One region of the Bradyrhizobium sp. RDM12 genome, then DNA from elsewhere that is predicted to be linked to it. Evidence: riboswitches for the same ligand, from Rfam matches in the RefSeq annotation. Region 1 holds a riboswitch; each other region holds the start of a gene.
The links. A riboswitch is a leader RNA that binds a small molecule or an ion and turns the genes downstream of it on or off. The one in region 1 is predicted to bind cobalamin.

Region 1 (5,984 bases):
GGCGTTCGGCGCCCGCGAATCAATCGTCATGACGGCAGTGCAGCAGGTCGGCGCGGAATATGGACTTGCTATGCTGCCGCCGCTGAGGACGCCGTTTGCAGCCGAGACGCTGCGCGAACGGGTCGCCACGCTCTTGCCCAGAGATCCGGCGCCCTGTCCTGCGGTCCATGTCGGAGAAGCCTTACACGCTGGCTGGCTTGAGCTCTGGTATGAGCCGAAGTTTGACGCGTGTACCCTCAGCCGACGCGGCGCCGAGGCGCTTGTGCGAATGCGGCACCCGACCTGGGGCGTTGTTCCACCAGCCTATTTCATCCCGGAGCCTCACGATCCGCATTTTAGGGAGTTGTCGCAGTTCGTGATCGACCGCGCGATCAAGGATTGGCAATATCTTCTGGGGCAGCAAACTTCAATCGACCTCTCCATCAATCTGCCGGCAGCATTCCTGATTGACCCGCAGGCGGTACGCGATTCTGTCAGCGCATGCCGTCGCACCCCGCTTTCGGCGGCTTGACGATCGAAATCGAGAGCGAGGAAGCTATCCAGAACCTGGATCTCCTGGTCGAGGTTGCGCGTGAGGTTCGCTTTCACAACATTGGCCTTGCAATCGACAATGTCGGTGCCAATTGGCCGCAGCTAATGGGGGTGGAAAAATTCCCGTTCATGAAATTGAAAGTGGATCGCCAGTTCGTCGCCGGCTGCGCAAATGGGCCAATGAAGCGAACGGTATGCCGCCATATCGTCGATCTGGCCAAACGGTACACTGTGCGCACCGTCGCCGAAGGTGGAAAGCCAGGCCGACCTGATCGCTGTGACCGAACTCGGCTTCGACCTTGCGCAGGGCCATCTGTTCGGAAAGGCCATGCCACTGAAGCAATTTGCACAGTCATCTTCCAACCCTGCTCCAGCTCGTCCAAGATAGTTGCATCACGAGTGGCTGAGCAGGGCCAGGCAAAGCCTAGCAGCGCTCACCCACACCGCCTTGGCTACTCGGCACCAGGCATGAGGCTGAGTGCAATTCAATCGGTCACTTTGCAAGACCAGTGTCGCTCCGCCCGCCGCAAGTTCATTTCCTCCGAAGCGACGCCGAAGCTTATTGTACCACAAACCCGTTTTGGCAAGCCGTCAGCGGGTCAATCCGCCGCGCTAGCCTTGCGGCCATGAGCGAGACCTGCACAAACCTCCAGTCGGTGTGTGTGACCGGAGGTTTGCCGAGGTCCGACGTAGACGTGCGTGCGTCGACTCGGTGCTTTTGTCGCGCCGCCCGGTTTCGGAATCATCGGGCGTCGCTTGACCCCGGCTGACGTGCCAGACAAACCGACCGAAGCTCGCAGCCGTCGAGTCGCGACTGGCTCTCGGAAGAGGGCCCAAGGGCTCGTAGCCTCAAATTGAAGCGGCCTGTTGCTGTCGCAGATGCAACATGGTCTCAGACCCGAGGCAGCAAAATTTGGCAAATTGCCCAACGTTGACTGTGTCTGCGTTTGGCACGGCCTTTGAAAGGGATCGCCAGTGGCATCGCTCGCCTAAGGAGTCGGAACGCATGGCTTACAAGATCGTCGCGTCGCAATGCACCGTTTGTGGTGCATGTGAGTTCGAGTGTCCCAACGCGGCGATCAGCCTCAAACGCGACATTTACGTTATCGATGCCAAAAAAGTGTACGGAGTGCGAGGGCCATTGCGACACGCCGCAATGCGCGGTCGTCTGTCCGGTGCCTGACACCTGTGTCCCGTCCAAGACAGCATAAGCAGCGCGTGTCTAGAATGCCTCATCGCTCGATTTCGCGAGCGAAGTAGTAGATGTCGAGCTTGAGGGGACCACCGACCGCGTGGGGCGCCTCGAGATCGATGACATCGTTATGAGCTTAAGACGCTGATCGACGCCGAGGAGGCCTCGAAGGGCTCTGTCGGAGGACACCGTCGAATTTGTCACGAGCAAGGCCACCTCGATGCTCCAGTGGCCGCGTTGAGGCTTATCGTCCCTGGCTGACGAGCCGAGCCGCGGTAGACAGGCGTCGAGCGGCGACGGACGGATCGAAGGCTGCGCCAAAGTCGCTCAGCACGTGAATACCTGGCGCACCGAGGAGATCATCTTGACCAACATCAGGGAGGCGATCGACCTCGTGTCTCGTCGCGGGGCCGGCCGAACACCAAGGGTCCGACCTGATCATCCGTGCGATCCTGAAGCAATCCGGTTTAGCCTCATGCGCTGTGATCAAACGGATGCCGGCCCAGGATTATCGCAACTTCCTGACGCGCAGGTTCGAGAAGCTGCTGACGGAAAAGGTCGGGCTCGCCGGGATCACACAGATATCGAAAGCGGCCTGGGTTCGTTCCGGTCGCTGAGCTCATCCGGGTACGCGAACAGGGCATTGAACGCGAGCGCATTCACAAGCTGAGTCTCCCCAGGCCCAGGTGTTCACCAGGCCCGAGTAAGACCGTCGCGCCTGCCTAGTACAAGGCGCAATCGCTTGGGCAATATCGCAGCGATAATCGGTAGGTTGACGCATCGATCCTCGTGCGCATAATTCCAGCCGTCGTGGTCTTCGGATTTCATTTGATCCGGAGCTAAGAGGGAAGCCGGTGCAATGCCGGCGCTGCCCCCGCAACTGTAAGCGGCGAGCCGCTGTCCAACGAAGTCACTGAAGCCATGCGGCTTCGGGAAGGCCGGACAGCTGCGACGACCCGCGAGCCAGGAGACCTGCCTCGATAAGATATCGTCCACGGGCGGGGTGTCCCGGTGTGCGCAAGCAGCTGTCGCTCACGCGACATTCGCTGCATGCGTCCGCCATGGCCTTTGCCCCAATTATGGGGTCTAAGCTATGTCTATTCTTTCGCTTCCCGTTGCCACACTGGGGACGTCACGCATCGGCCCACGACGCGAACTCAAATTCGCGCTCGAGAGCTATTGGGCGGGAAAATCCAGTGAAGCAGACCTCCTCGAGGCGGGGAGCGGACTTCGTGCCGCCAATTGGGCACGGCAGAAGTCCCGCGGTGCGACCGTCATTCCTTCGAATGACTTCTCGCTCTACGACCATGTGCTCGATACCAGCATAATGGTCGGCGCCATTCCCGACGTCTACGGCTGGACCGAAGGTCCTGTGTCGCTCAAGACCTACTTCACGATGGCGCGTGGCACTCAGGACGGTGGTCACGCTCAGCCTGGGCCTGGCGTAGCCGCACAGGAGATGACGAAGTGGTTCGATACCAACTACCACTACATGGTGCCGGAATTTCACCAGGATCAGATCTTTAAGTATGCCTCTCGGAAGCCGGTCGAGGAATATGAGGAGGCAAGAAGCCTCGGCTACCAGACGCGGCCCGTCCTGGTTGGCCCAGTCACCTTCCTGAAGCTCGGCAAAGGCGTAAATCCCGCATTCAATCCGCTGTCGCTGCTTGATCGGCTTCTCCCAGTCTATGTCGATGTTCTCCGCGAACTCGCCTCGCGCGGTGCTGAATGGGTCCAGTTCGACGAGCCATGCCTGGTGATGGACGTCGACGAAGCATCTCGGCGGCTGTCCGCCGGGCCTATGCTCATTTCGCTAACGCCGTGCCGGCCCTTAGAATCATGCTGGCCACATATTTCGGGGCTGTCGGAGACTGTCTTGAAACAGTCTTGGCCTTGCCCGTAGCCGGGCTTCATGTCGACTTGGTTCGGGCACCCGGCCAGTTGGACGCGATTGTCGCCAGAGCCCGTAGAGATCTCGTGGTCTCGCTCGGCGTCATTGATGGTCGCAACGTGTGGCGCTCCAATCTGCCGGCGCTACTCGACCAACTTGCTCCTATGGTCAAAAAACTGGGCAGGGACCGTGTTCAGATTGCTCCCTCCTGCTCGTTGCTTCATGTTCCGACCGACATTGAGCTAGAGACCGATCTCGATCCCAATCTGAAGACGTGGCTGGCGTTCTCAGTGCAGAAGATCAAGGAACTTTCGATATTGGGCAGCGCTGGCCGGCCAGGCTGCCGATGTGGCCGATGAACTCGCGCTCAGAGGATGCATCCGTCACCCGCGAAACATCGCCCAAGATACACAGTGCGAACGTCGCCGGACGAATGGCCGCGATCGACGATAGCATGCGTCGCCGTCGCAGTGCGTTCACCCAGCGTGCCGACGTCCAGCGCGTCACGTTCGCATTGCCGATGTTTCCAACCACAACCATCGGATCCTTCCCGCAAACGGCCGACGTCCGCAATGCGCGTGCGGCCCATGCCCGGGGAGCGCTGAATGACACGCAGTACGAGCAGCTTCTCAAAGCGGAGACAGCCCATACGGTGCATTGGCAGGAAGATATCGGCCTGGACGTGCTCGTACACGGTGAGTTCGAGCGCAATGACATGGTTCAATATTTTGGCGAGCAGCTGTTGGGTTTCGCTTTCACCAAGCACGGCTGGGTTCAGTCTTTATGGCTCGCGGTGCGTTCGTCCTCCTATCCTATTTGGAGATGTCTCCCGGCCGAAGCCCATGACGGTTGAGTGGTGGCGCTATGCGCAGTCTCTGACCAAAAAACCCGTCAAGGCCATGCTGACCGGACCGGTGACGATCCTGAACTGGTCGTTTGTCCGTGACGACATCCCGCGGAGCGAGATGCCGACAGATCGCTCTCGCGATCCGAGACGAGGTCATCGACCTTGAGGCGGCTGGAGCGGCCATGATCCAGATCGACGAGGCTGCGTTGCGGGAGGGATTGCCGCTGCGCAAATCTCAGTGGAAGGACTATCTCGATTGGGCAGTGGACAGTTTCCGCGTTTGCTCCTCCGCTGTCGCTGACGGAACTCAGATCCATACCCACATGTGTTATTCCGAGTTCAACGAAATCATCGATGCGATCGCAGCAATGGATGCCGACGTCATTTCAATCGAGGCGTCGCGTTCTAAAATGGAATTGCTCGACTCTTTCAAGAGCTACAAATATCCTAATGAGATCGGGCCGGGCGTCTATGACATTCATTCACCGCGCATTCCCGCAGCAGCGGAGATCAAGCAGCTGATTGTGTTGGCGCGGCAGCGGGTTTCCGATCGGCAGCTCTGGATCAATCCCGACTGCGGACTGAAAACTCGAAGATGGGAGGAGGTGCGTCCCGCGCTCGTCAATATGGTGGCCGCCGCACGCGAGTTGCGGGCTGAGGCATGATCGTACGGAGTGTGTCGAACGTATTTGTGAATAAGATGCACGCGCTTTGGGAGCTCGCGATGTCCTTGCGAGCTTCCCAAAGCTTTCCAGCGCCTTCGAATGTCGGTCTGCCTCGGCGGAGGCGATCGCATACAGTCGGCGACAAGCTCGAATCCGGCGGACGACAGCATGCCGGCGATACCGATCAGGTGAGATGTTCCAACTCACTAACGCTCGACGCGAACCACGGCCCTATCTTTGCATTTATCCATCGGTGGATGCGTCCCATCACAACAATCTATTTTACCGCCCTTACGATAAGACGACATAGTTGGGCATTGAGTTCAAGATGCCGAGCACATGATCCGGAGTCGCATTCATTTCGGCACTCGCCTGCACAGGGCCGGTGGCTTGCGCCTTGAGGTCCGCGGCGCGTCCGTCCCAGAATTGCGCCGCATTGAACACTGCGTTGTAGACGGTTGGGGCCCGACGTAGGCCGACCTTCCAGCCGTGACCAACGGAGGTCGGACCGGCATCGACTCCGCCGGTGCCGAGATTGTGGCACGTATTGCAGCTAATGATCCCGCTCGCCGATAGCCGCGGATCGAAGAACAGCATCTTGCCAAGCTCGACCTTTCCATGCGTGACTGGATTGTCTTTTACTGCAGGAATGACGGAGGGGATTGGATGGAAGATCTGCTTGGCGTTTCTCATCAGATCATCATCGGCGTTAGCTCCTGACGACATCAGCAGCGCAATAACCAAAATAGATGCTTCAGTGACAAGCCGAAGCTCCGGGATTGATTTGTTCATACACCGCCTCATAAGTTCTGATTGTTAAACAAGGAAACAGTCGAATGCGATGCCACGCGTTCCTCA
Region 2 (5,984 bases), 1.9 Mb from region 1:
AGCCCTGGCTCAATCAGGGCGCGCGCGATCCGCTTGCGGCCGACATCGTCGAGGGATTGACCGTCTACCGTCGCGCCATGCTGCTGCTCGCAGGCGTGCTTGCGATCCTGGCCTTCGCGTGAAAGAACGGGGCATGCGTGAGCACGGTGGAAATCTTGATCTGGCCCGGCAGCATTTTGGCGGACGCGCGGAGGACTGGATCGACCTGTCGACCGGGATCAACCGGCTGGCTTATCCGGTGGGCGAGATTGACGCGCATCATTGGCAGGCGTTGCCGTCGCGATTTCAGATCGACGCCCTGCATCAGGCGGCCCGGCACGCCTATCGCACAGGCGCGCCGATCGTCGCGATCGGCGGCGCACAAGCCGCCATTCAATTGCTGCCGCAACTCGCGCCGCGCGGCCGGGCGCCTATCCTCGCCCCGACCTACAACGAATATGCTCCTGTCCTGTCGGCTGCGGGATGGGAGGTCGAGGAGGTGAGCGCGCTCGATGCGCTGGCGGGGGCGAACCTCGCCATCGTCGTCAATCCCAACAATCCCGACGGCCGCCGTCACGCGCCGAAGGATCTGCTCGCGCTGCTGCCGCGCGTCGGTCATCTCGTTATCGACGAGAGTTTTGCGGATGCCGTTCCCGAACTCGCTGGCTTCGGAAGCAGGGCGGCCGGGTCTGCTGATCCTGCGATCCTTCGGCAAGTTTTATGGTCTTGCCGGGCTCCGGCTCGGCTTCGCGATCGGCCATGCAGATGACATCGGCAAGCTCGCGGCGGCGTCAGGTCCATGGCCGGTGTCGGGCGCTGCGATCGCGATTGGCTGTCGCGCCTTGCGTGATGACGTCTGGACCAAGGCGACGTCAGCTCGGCTTGCGCGGGACTGCCTTCGCCTCGACGATATCGCGCAGTCGCAAGGCTGGCGGCTGGTCGGCGGTACTCCGTTGTTTCGCCTCTACCAGACGCCGGATGCGCGTGCCGCGCAGGAAAAGCTCGCGCACCGCCAGATCTGGTCCCGCGTCTTCGCGCAAAACCCGACATGGCTGCGCCTTGGGCTTCCGGGGGCTGAGGCCGAATGGTCGCGCCTCGCCGAGGTCCAGCGCGCTAGCGCGAGCAATCCTTTGACGTCGAGATGTTGTTCGATGTGATCGGCCAGCGCATCGAGCGCGCTCTGACTCTGGCGTGATAGGGCTCGTCGCCCGCTTGAATGTCGAGCTTTGCAAGGAACGCCTTGCGAAACGCGTCCGACGTAAAGAGACCGTGCAGATAGCTGCCTTGCACGCGTCCATCGCGCGAGATCGCGCCTTCCGGCTCGCCGTTCAGTTTCGCGAATGGCCGCGCGCGATCGGCTCCGTCGGTGCGGCCGATATGGATTTCGTAGGCCTGGATCGGCTGATTCGTCGCCGCATGCACGGCCGTCACACGCGTCAGCGTCTTCTGCGGGCTCATCACCGTCTGGACATCCAGCAGGCCAAGGCCCGGCGTGTCGCCCGCGGGTCCCTCAATGCCATCGGGGTCGGCGACGCTGCGCCCGAGCATCTGGTAGCCGCCGCAGAGGCCGAGCACATGGCCACCCCGGCGGTGATGCGCGAGCAGATCGATGTCCCAGCCCTGGGCGCGCAGGAATCCCAGGTCGCCGCGGGTGGATTTTGAGCCGGGAATGATGACGAGCCTGACATCGCCGGGAATCGCTTCGCCGGGACGCACCATCACGAGATCGACACCCGGCTCGAGCTTCAGCGGATCGAGGTCGTCGAAATTGGCGATCCGCGACAGCGCGAGGCAGGCGATCTTGCATTGGCCCGGCTTGCGCGCGTCACTCAGGCCCAGCGCATCCTCGGCCGGCAGCTCGCCGGCGCGCGCGAACCAGGGCAGCACGCCAAAGCCGCGCCATGCGGTCTTCGCCGCGATCAGCCTGTAGCCGTCATCGAACAGTGTGGGATCGCCGCGGAACTTGTTGATGACAAAACCCTGGATCATCGCGGCATCGTCGGGATCGATTACGGTCTTGATGCCGACGAGTTGCGCGATGACGCCGCCGCGATCGATGTCGCCGACCAACACCACGGGAACATCGGCCTTGCGCGCAAAGCCCATATTGGCGATGTCGGCCTTGCGCAGGTTCACCTCCGCCGGGCTGCCGGCGCCTTCGACCAGCACGAGATCGGCGCGCGCCTTCAGCCGCTCAAAGCTCTCCAGCACCGCGCCCATCAGGGAAGGCTTCATGGCCGCATAGTCGCGTGCGCGTGCGGTGGCGATGCGCTTGCCCTGCACGATGACCTGCGCGCCGACATCGGTCTCGGGTTTCAGCAGCACCGGGTTCATGTCGGTGTGCGGCTCGACACCGGCGGCGAGGGCCTGCAGCGCCTGGGCGCGGCCGATCTCGCCGCCATCGATCGTGACGGCGGCATTGTTCGACATGTTCTGCGGCTTGAAGGGGAGCACGCGCAAACCGCGCCGCGTGAAGGCGCGCGCGAGCCCGGCGACGATGAGCGATTTGCCCACATCCGAGCCGGCTCCCTGGATCATCAATGCGCGCGCCATGCTTTTTTCAGAGCTTGGTGTCTTCAGAACTCGACGCCGGCCTGCGCCTTGATGCCGGAGCGGAACGGATGCTTCACCAGCGTCATCTCGGTGACGAGGTCGGCGATCTCGATCAGCTCGTCCTTGGCGTTGCGCCCGGTCAGCACGACATGCGTCATCGGCGGCTTCGAGGTCTTCAGGAAATCGACGACCTCGGCGATGTCCAAATAGTCGTAGCGCAGCGCGATGTTGATCTCGTCGAGCACGACCATGCGCAGATTGGAATCGAGAATCAGCTCCTTCGCCTTGGCCCAACCGGCGCGCGCGGCCGCGATGTCGCGGGCGCGGTCCTGCGTTTCCCAGGTAAAGCCTTCGCCCATCGCATGGAACTGGCAGAGCTCACCGAAATGGCTGGTGAGCAGGCGTCGCTCGCCGGTATCCCAGGCGCCCTTGATGAACTGCACGACCGCGCAGGGAAAGCCATGGGCGACGCAGCGCACGATCATCCCGAAGGCGGAGGAGGACTTGCCCTTGCCCGCGCCGGTGTGGACGATGACGAGGCCCTTTTCGCCGCTCTTGGTCGCCATGATCTTGTCGCGGGCGACCTTGATTTTCGCCATTTTCGCGGCGTGCCGGGCGTCGGTTTCCTCGGCCGTTTTTGTATCCGGTTCAGGCGTCATCGTACCCGGTCCTTCGGCTTGACAAGAGGCGGCCGGGGGCAAATGGTGACCCGGCGTTGGTTCCTGTCCTATGACAGGCGAAGAGGGAATGCGATAGGGTCCGAATCGGCAAGATTTGGGTCCAAACTGCAGCCGCCCCCGCGACCGTGACCGGAGAGATGCCCAAAGCCACTGATCCCCCTGGGGATCGGGAAGGCGGGGATCGAAGGGGAAACCCTGCTCCGCAAGCCGGGAGACCTGCCAGCGCGGACGATTTTTGAACCGGCGGACGGGGTGTTCCGCGACGGGGAAACGGGCTTTCGCAAGAACGGTTCGTGCGCCTCTTCGCCTCCCGCTGATACTTCTGGAAGAGGCGATGACCGTCACATTGCACGTCTGCATCACCTGCCGCGCCGGCCAAACGCTCGGCGAGGGTGAGGTCACGCCCGGCAAACGCCTGCACGGCGCGATCCTCGAAGCCGGCGTGCCCGACGGGGTCAATGTGGTTCCCGTCGAATGCCTGTCTGCATGCAGCCAAGGCTGCTCGGTCGCGCTCAGCGCGCATGGCCGCTGGTGCTATGTCTATGGCCGGCTGTCGGACGCCAACGCGCAAGACGTGGTCGCGGGCGCTGCCGCCTATGCCGCCGCGCCTGACGGCCTCGTGCCGTGGCGCAGCAGGCCTGAGATCTTCCGCAAGCAGTCGCTTGCCCGCATTCCCCCCATTGCCGTGTTGCCGGAGGCCGCCGAATGAACTCGCTCGCAAAAGTCCCTGTGACGGTGGTCACCGGCTTTCTCGGCTCCGGCAAGACGACGCTGATCCAGCATCTGCTCGCCAATCCCAACGGCAAGAAGCTCGCCGTGCTCGTCAACGAGTTCGGCAGCGAAGGCGTCGACGGCGAGATCTTGAAGTCCTGCGCCGATGCGAACTGCCCGGAAGAGAATATCGTCGAGCTCGCCAATGGCTGCATCTGCTGCACCGTCGCTGATGATTTCATTCCGACCATGGAGAAGTTGCTGTCGCGGCCCGTGCGGCCCGATCACATCCTGATCGAGACCTCGGGTCTGGCGCTGCCAAAGCCGCTGCTGAAGGCGTTCGATTGGCCGGAGATCCGCTCGCGGATCACGGTCGACGGCGTAATTGCGCTCGCCGATGCGGAGGCTGTCGCCGCCGGCCGCTTTGCGCCGGACCCGGATGCGGTCGAAGCGCAGCGCGCGGCGGACGAAAATCTCGATCATGAAACGCCGCTGTCGGAAGTGTTCGAGGACCAGATCGCCTGCGCCGACATCGTGTTGCTGACCAAGGCGGATCTTGCGGGCGCAGCCGGCATCGAGGCCGCCAGGGCCGCAATCATCGCCGAGATGCCGCGCCGCGTCCCGATGCTGCCGATCACCGACGGGGCCATCGATGCACGCGTCATCCTCGGCCTCGGCGCTGCCGCCGAAAATGATCTCGCCGCGCGCCCCTCGCATCATGATGGCGAGGAGGACCACGAGCACGACGATTTTGCCTCTGTCGTGATCGACCTTCCGGAGATCACTGACATCGATGCGCTGGTCACATCCGTCCAGAAGCTGGCGCGCGAGCAGAACGTGCTGCGCGTCAAGGGCTACATCGCGGTCGCTGGCAAGCCGATGCGCCTGTTGCTGCAAGCGGTCGGCGAGCGCGTGCGCCACCAGTTCGACAAGCCGTGGGGTGCGGGTCACCGTCAGTCGAAGCTCGTCGTGATCGGCGAGCACGGCGATATCGACGCGGCCGCGATCAAGGCGGGATTGGGAGTCTGATGCACGTCGTCTTCCGCGAGAGCCGCGGTCTCGAGGAGACCGCGACGCCAAGGACATCGGCCAGGATCCGGCCGATCTCGTGGTGCTCTCGTTCTCGGACTCCGATCTCGCGGCGTTCGCGGCCGGCTGGCGCCGCGGCCGCACCAGCTTGCCGTCACTGCGGCTGGCGAACCTCGCGGAGCTCCGTCATCCGCTCTCGGTCGATACCTATATCGAACGCACGCTGTCGCAGGCGCGCGGCATTCTGGTGCGCCTGATCGGCGGCGAGTCCTATTGGCCGTACGGGCTGGCGGCGCTGCAGCAACTGGCGAAGGATCGCCACATCGTGCTCGCGGTGCTGCCGGCCGATGGCCGTGACGACACGCGGCTCGACGCGTACTCCACCTTGCCCGTTTCGACGCTGCGCCGGCTGAAAGTGCTGTGCGACACCGGTGGTCCCGTCGCGGCGCAAGCCGCGATCGCGCAACTCGCGCTGGCATCGGGCCTTTACGCCGGGCCGATCGTCGGCGAGATGAGCGTTCCCGAGATGGGCTTTTACGATCCTGCACGCGGCGTGATCGCAGTGCCGGTTCTGAGCGGGAAGCCGCGCGCGCTGGTCGCGTTCTATCGCTCCTATCTCACTGCTGCCGACACGGGGCCGGTCGATGCGCTGATCGCGGCGCTGCGCGCGCAGGGGTTTGACGCTCAGGGTGTGTTCGTCACGTCGTTGAAGGCTGCAGGCGTTGCGGATTGGCTGAGGACGTACTTCGCGAACAATCCTCCGGCGGGATCGTCAATGCGACGGCGTTCTCGGCAATGGGCGACGACGGCACGACGCCGTTCGATGCGGCGTCATGTCCGGTGTTCCAGGTCGCGCTCATCGGCGCGCCGTGAGGATTGGGCCGAGTCGCTGCGCGGCCTGTCGCCGGGCGACCTCGCCATGCACGTGGTTCTGCCCGAGGTTGACGGCCGCCTGTTCGCGGGTGTGGTAAGTTTCAAGTCGGCTGCGATGCGGGATCCCGATCTGCAATTTTCGCATCTGGCCCATCAGCC
Region 3 (5,984 bases), 1.9 Mb from region 1:
CGCGAGCTCGACGCCCTTCGACTCCTGCCGTCCTGCAATGTTGAGCTGCATGCCGCCCGCAGCGGCATAGACGTTCTTGCGCACGATATCGTAGGCGGAGAATGACCACTCCGCCCTGTTGTCCCAAAGCACGTGCTTGATGCCTGTCTCATAGGTGCGCGCGGTGGTCAGGTCGAGCGGCTGGGTGGGGCCGAGCAGGAAGATGTTATTGGCGGAGATGTCGGCGCCGGTGGCGTACTGGCTGAAGAAGGTCAGGCCCGGAACCGCTTCCCAGGTGTAGCCAATGCGGCCGGTGACAGACGCCCAGGATTTCGAGAACGGAAAGCCCGCGTTCTCCAGGCCGAACTGATCGGTCGAGTTGCGGTCGAGCCCGATATGCTCGACCCGCAAGCCGCCGATCAGCGAGAAGGTCCGCGTCAACTTCAGCCGGTCCTCGAACGACAGAGCCTCGTTGTCGATACGCGCGGTCTGCTGCTTGGTCGTCAGCAGGCCGTAGAAGCCACGGTTGGGATCAACGAGATCAACGGAGTCGCCTGGGAAGTTGGCGGCACCCGGCCTGATGAAGTCGAGATAGCTCGACGACAGCGTCGCGACGAGACGATTGTCGAAGCCCGCGATATTCGCATCCCAGCTCAGGTCGGTGATGTTGCCGACCAGCCGTTGGCTGTGCGCCACATAGAAGCGGCTGCGATCGACCATGTTCGTCTCGGTGTTGAACGCCTCGACCTCGTTATTGAACCAGGATCGCTCTGCGCCATAAGCGTAGGCCTGGCTCTTCAACGTCAGGTCGGGGGCAAGCTTCACCTCGAAGCCGCCGCGCAGCCAGACCTCCTGCGCCACGTTGCGATTGTCGAGGACGTTGTAGTTGGTGTTGAAGGTGCGGTCGGCGATCGTGATCGGCCCGAGATTCGAACCGTTGGAGGCAACATATGTGCCCGAGACGATGCCAGCCGTCGCATGCGAGCCGCTGAAGGCCACCGGCACCAATGGCGCGCCCCAATAAGCCCTGGAGCGGTCCTCGCGATACTCGATCGCGCCCCAGACCTTGAGGCTGTCGGAGATGCGGTAGTTGAGTTGGCCGGAGACGTCGAGCGTCTTGGTGTTGGTGTCGTCGGCAAAGCCGTTGAGCGTGGAGCGGCTGACGTCGAAGCGGTAGTCGAGGCCCTCGACGTTGGTGCTGCCACCCGAGCCGTAATGCGCGCCGAAGGAATTCAGGGAGTCGTACGAGAAGTCAGCCTCGTTCCGGATCGCTCCCGTGTGGGGCTGCTTGGTGACGACACTGATCGAGCCGCCGGCGGCGCCCTCGCCGGAGATCAGCGAGGCCGGGCCTTTCAGGATTTCCACGGCTTCGAGATTGGCCGTGTCCATGATCCGCGAGGTCATGTTCTGCGGGCCGATCTTGATGCCGTTGTAAAGCGTGTTGATCTGGCTGTTGGTGAAGCCGCGCATCGAGAAGGCTGACGGCTCGGCCGGATTGTCGCCGGCGGTGACGCCAACCGCGCCCTGGGAAACCTCGGAGACGGTACGGTAGCCCTGCTTGCGCATGGTCTCGGCGGAGATCACCTCGACGGTCGCGGGCGTCTCACGCACGGTCAAGCCGAGGCGCGAGGCGCTTTCGGCAACCGCATTGCTGTTGAGCGGCGTCGGCGCCGCAGCGTTCGGCACGACTGGCCTGGATGCGGCCGCTGCCGCGGCAGGCCTGCGCGAAGCCGTGCGGCGTGCGCTTGCCGCGTCCCGCCCGGTCGGCTTGGCCTGCCTGCGGGATTGCGGTGGCGAGACCTCCACGGGCGGCAGGAGTTCGCGGGCCTGCTGCGCCAAGGCAGCTGGCATGTCGATGGCGACAAAAGATGTGAGAGCGGCGCACGCCAGCAGGAAACGGCGTGGTCGTACAATACGGATGGAAGACACGGTCCTGGACCTCGGTGTGACGTCAGTGGCACGTCACCGCGAACCAAGGTCCCATCTTCCGGCTTACAAGCCTTCCGATGAAGCCGAATGTCTGTACTCCCCGACCGACATCTTCGCGTGTGACCACGGCTGACGGCAGGTCTCCTGGCTCGCGGGTCGTGACCGCTTCGTCGCCTTCCCGGGACCGAGGACCCAGTGGCTTCTGACGAAGGATTCACCGCTTACAGTTGCGGGGGCAGCTACGGCATTGGAGACAATGTCCCCGCACCGCATTCCCTTTTTCATCCCCTCTCGGGGAAACCGTCAAAAGTCATCTAGGGTTACGATCAACACGGAGTCAATGTACAAGCTGCGTCGTTATTGCCGCAGCGACCAACTTCTTTGGAGATGAGCATGGAAGGCGAGACCCTCCTCTGGCTGATACGGCATGCCCGCGTCGACGGCATAGCAGGGACGATCCACGCCGCCGACGCGCCGGCCGATCTCGACGATGGCGTGCACCTGGAGGCCTTGCGCCGGTTGCTGCCGCGGGATGCGGCGAGCTATGCCAGCCCGGCGCGACGCACGGTCGAGACGGCGCGCGCGCTGGGGCTCGAGCCCGAGTGGCTGACCGAATTCGGCGAGCAGGATTTTGGCGATTGGACCGGCCGCCGGCATGACGATCTCGCAATTCACGGAGGCGAGGCCTATGCGCGATTCTGGAGCGATCCGGCGCGCGGACGGCCGCCAGGCGGCGAGAGCTTTGAGGATCAGGTCGCGCGGGTCCGGCTGGGGCTCGCGCGGATCGGCACAGGTCACGCGGCGCTCGTCGTGCATTCCGGCACCATCCGTGCCGCGCTCTGCATCGCACTGGAACTGACGCCGCAGGCGGCCTTGCGCTTTGTGATCGATCCGATGTCGCTGACCCGGATCGATCGGCTCGCGACCGGCTGGCGCGTCGTCTCGGTCAATCAGCGCGTGGCCTGATCAAGCAGGCCGGTCCGGCACATTGGCCTGCGCGAACGTCGCCATCTCGTTGTGAAGCGCGCAGGCCGATCGCACCAGCGGCAGCGCGATCGCGGCGCCCGATCCCTCACCAAGCCTGAGGTCGAGGCTGATCAGCGGCTGCACGTTCAGCGCGCGTAGCACCAGCCGATGCCCCTGCTCCGCCGATTGATGCGATGCCAACAGGAACGGCTGGCACGACGGGTTCAGCCGCACGGCCGCAAGCGCGGCAACCGAAACGATGAAACCGTCGATCAGCACGGGAATGCGCGCCTGCGCGGCCGCAATGATCGCGCCGGAGATCGCCGCGATCTCGAGGCCGCCCACGGCGCACAGGATCTTTTCGGGCGAACCACCCGCAACGCCATGACGCGCGATCGCCGCATCGATCACGCGCGCCTTGTGCTCACGGCCCGCTGCATCGACGCCGGTGCCCGTGCCTGCGATTTCTTCGGCGCTGATGCCGAGCAGGCTAGAGGCGATCGCCGCCGAGCTCGTGGTGTTGCCGATGCCCATCTCGCCGAAGATCAGGAGATCTGGCTTATCGGCCCGCGCCCGCGCCACTGCGCGTTGGCCGGCCTCGAAGGCGAATGCCAGCTCGGGGGGCGTGAGCGCAGCGTCGACGCTGAAATCGCGGGTGCCGTGACGCGGCTTGTCCGTGAAGATACCAGGCATCGCCGCCTCCGCCAGCGTTCCGGCATCGACCACCTCCAGGTTCGAGCCGAGCTCGCGCGCCAGCACCGAGATCGCGGCACCGCCGGAGGCAAAGTTCGCCATCATGGCAATGGTCACGGCCTGCGGATAGGCCGACACGCCCTGCGCGACGATGCCGTGATCGCCGGCGAAGATGACGATCGGCGCACGTGCGGCCCGGGGACGTTCAGTCGCCTGCAGGCCGGCAAGCTCGATCGCGAGCTGCTCCAGCCGCCCCAGCGCGCCGGTCGGCTTTGTCAGTTCCGCCTGCCGTGCGATCGCGGCCTCGCGATGAGGGGCGGAGATCTCGGGACATTTCCGGGTGACCCATTCAGGGAGCATGCTGCCTCGCTTACGGCCTGCGCTTGAGAATGTAACTGTCCATGATCCAGCCGTGCCGCTCGCGCGCCTTGTTCGGGCAGCGACGATGTGCGCCCCGACCTCGGCCAGCGCGCCGGACATGATGATTTGATCGGCCATGCCGAGATAGGCGCCCCACCAGATGTGAAGCCCTTCGGGATCGAGCGACTGGAACGCTGTGCCGCCGTCGAGCATCACGACGACCGTATCGACGCCTGCCGGCCAGCCGCCTTCGCGCAGGCGGCGTCCCGTCGTCACCAGAAACGGCTCGCCGATGTCATTGAGCGGCAGCGCATGCGCCGCGCACAGCGCCTGGATCGAGGTGATGCCGGGCACGACCTCGATATCAGGCAATGGATCGAGCCGCCGCGCGATGCGCAGCGAGGAATCGTATAGCGAGGATCGCCCCAGATCAGCAGCGCGACCTTGCCGTTACCGCCGGGATGATCCGCGATCGCCTGCGACCAGGCCGCGGCAACCGCGTCGTGCCAATCGTCCACGCCCTTGTGGTAATCGGCCTCACCCGCGTCGCGCATGGGCAGATCGAACTCGGCAATGCGCGTGGTGTCGTTGGTGAGCACATCGGCGCAAATCGTCCGCCTGAGATCGGCAAGGTCGGATTTCGCCGCCCCCCTTGCGTGGGATCAAAACGAGATCGGCGGCATTTATCGCGTCGATCGCAGCGCGCGTGAGCTGCCCGGGATCGCCGCAACCGATGCCGATCAGGGAGAGCGTCATCATGACGATCCGCCCTCCGCCAGCGCGCCGAACACGATCACGGCCGCGGTGGAAGCCGCACCGCCGCGCGCGAGTTGCTCGGCAAGCTCGGCAATGGTGGTGCGCATCAGCCGCTCGTCGGCACGGCCGAGGGACTCGGCGAACAGCGCCGGCGTATTCGGCGAGAGCCCGTGCTCGATCAATTTCGCGACCAACGCCGGAAAGGTGCGCCGGCCCATATAGACGACGGTCGTCGCGTCAGGATCGGCCAGCGCCGCCCAGTTCAAATTCTGCGGCAGCCCGCCGGTGACATCGGCGCCCGTCACAAACTGCACCCGGCGCGAGGTGTGGCGGCGGGTCAGGGGAATGCCGGCCTGCGCGGCGGCAACGCAAGCCGAAGTGACGCCGGGAACGATCTCGTAGCGGATGCCGGCCTCACGCAGCGTCTCCAGCTCCTCCTCGAGCCGGCCGAAAATGCCGGCGTCGCCCGACTTGAGCCGAACCACGCGCACGCCCGTGGCAGCGTAGTCGACCAGCAAACGGTTGACGTGGTGTTGCTTGGTTGAGGGCCGCCCGGCCCGCTTCCCCACCGCGACGAGATTGGCGCCTGGGCGCGCCAGATCGAGGATCGCGCCCGAGGCGAGATCGTCATAGAGCACGACGTCTGCCCCGCGCAGCCGCGCGGCGCCCCTAAGGGTGAGCAATTCAGGGTCGCCGGGCCCGGCGGAAATGAAGGAGACAAAGCCGCTCACCGGTCCTCCGCGATCAGATGGAAGAACGTGCCAGTCGCATTGCCGCGCCGCGAGCCGGTTTCGGCGATGACGGAGCCTGTTGCGTCGTGCACGACCGCCAGCGGCGTATCGGGCTGGGCGACGATCGTCGAATAGTGGAATTCATGACCGCGCAGGCGCGCACCAACCTGATGGCCCGGCATCGGCGCAGCGAGCGCGGCGAGACGATAACCCAGATGCATCCGGCGCTTGGCAAAGCTCGTCTCCAGTCCGAGCACGCCCGTCATCTCGTGACTGATAGCGTCGGCATCGATCAAAGCGGTTCCCAGCACCATGTAGCCCCCACATTCGCCATGCACGGGTCCCGTCTCGGCGAAGGCGCGTAGGCCGTTGCGGAAGCGCGCATTGGCGGCGATCTTGCCGGCATGAAGTTCGGGGTAGCCGCCGGGCAGCCAGCATACGTCGGCGCTCGCGTCGGGCGCTTCATCCGCCAGCGGCGAGAACGTCGTGATCTCCGCACCGGCCGCCCGCCAGGCTTCCAGCATATGCGGATAGACGAAGGAGAAGGCGGCATCGCGGGCGAGCGCAATA

Region 2: another riboswitch for cobalamin. It lies ahead of ACTGJ9_RS30765 (DUF1636 family protein); the one in region 1 lies ahead of metE (5-methyltetrahydropteroyltriglutamate--homocysteine S-methyltransferase).
Region 3: another riboswitch for cobalamin. It lies ahead of ACTGJ9_RS30690 (TonB-dependent receptor); the one in region 1 lies ahead of metE (5-methyltetrahydropteroyltriglutamate--homocysteine S-methyltransferase).

What each region holds. Positions count from the first base shown of each region.
Region 1 is NZ_CM133064.1:6,679-12,662, reverse strand. It holds gene ACTGJ9_RS00055 (hypothetical protein) at 1-32, shown strand, start outside; partial or broken gene ACTGJ9_RS00050 (EAL domain-containing protein) at 29-1,161, shown strand; partial or broken gene ACTGJ9_RS00045 (4Fe-4S binding protein) at 1,538-1,742, shown strand; gene ACTGJ9_RS00040 (hypothetical protein) at 2,218-2,340, shown strand; cobalamin riboswitch at 2,518-2,717, shown strand; partial or broken gene metE (5-methyltetrahydropteroyltriglutamate--homocysteine S-methyltransferase) at 2,817-5,126, shown strand; partial or broken gene ACTGJ9_RS00030 (cytochrome-c peroxidase) at 5,424-5,918, opposite strand.
Region 2 is NZ_CM133064.1:6,266,989-6,272,972, reverse strand. It holds gene cbiB (adenosylcobinamide-phosphate synthase CbiB) at 1-122, shown strand, start outside; partial or broken gene ACTGJ9_RS30780 (threonine-phosphate decarboxylase) at 239-1,136, shown strand; partial or broken gene ACTGJ9_RS30775 (cobyric acid synthase) at 1,088-2,532, opposite strand; gene cobO (cob(I)yrinic acid a,c-diamide adenosyltransferase) at 2,556-3,191, opposite strand; cobalamin riboswitch at 3,232-3,450, shown strand; gene ACTGJ9_RS30765 (DUF1636 family protein) at 3,547-3,921, shown strand; gene cobW (cobalamin biosynthesis protein CobW) at 3,918-4,952, shown strand; gene cobN (cobaltochelatase subunit CobN) at 5,032-5,984, shown strand, end outside.
Region 3 is NZ_CM133064.1:6,251,765-6,257,748, forward strand. It holds gene ACTGJ9_RS30690 (TonB-dependent receptor) at 1-1,908, opposite strand, end outside; cobalamin riboswitch at 2,026-2,228, opposite strand; gene ACTGJ9_RS30695 (histidine phosphatase family protein) at 2,302-2,874, shown strand; gene cobT (nicotinate-nucleotide--dimethylbenzimidazole phosphoribosyltransferase) at 2,875-3,927, opposite strand; partial or broken gene cobF (precorrin-6A synthase (deacetylating)) at 3,938-4,686, opposite strand; gene cobA (uroporphyrinogen-III C-methyltransferase) at 4,683-5,414, opposite strand; gene ACTGJ9_RS30715 (cobyrinate a,c-diamide synthase) at 5,411-5,984, opposite strand, start outside.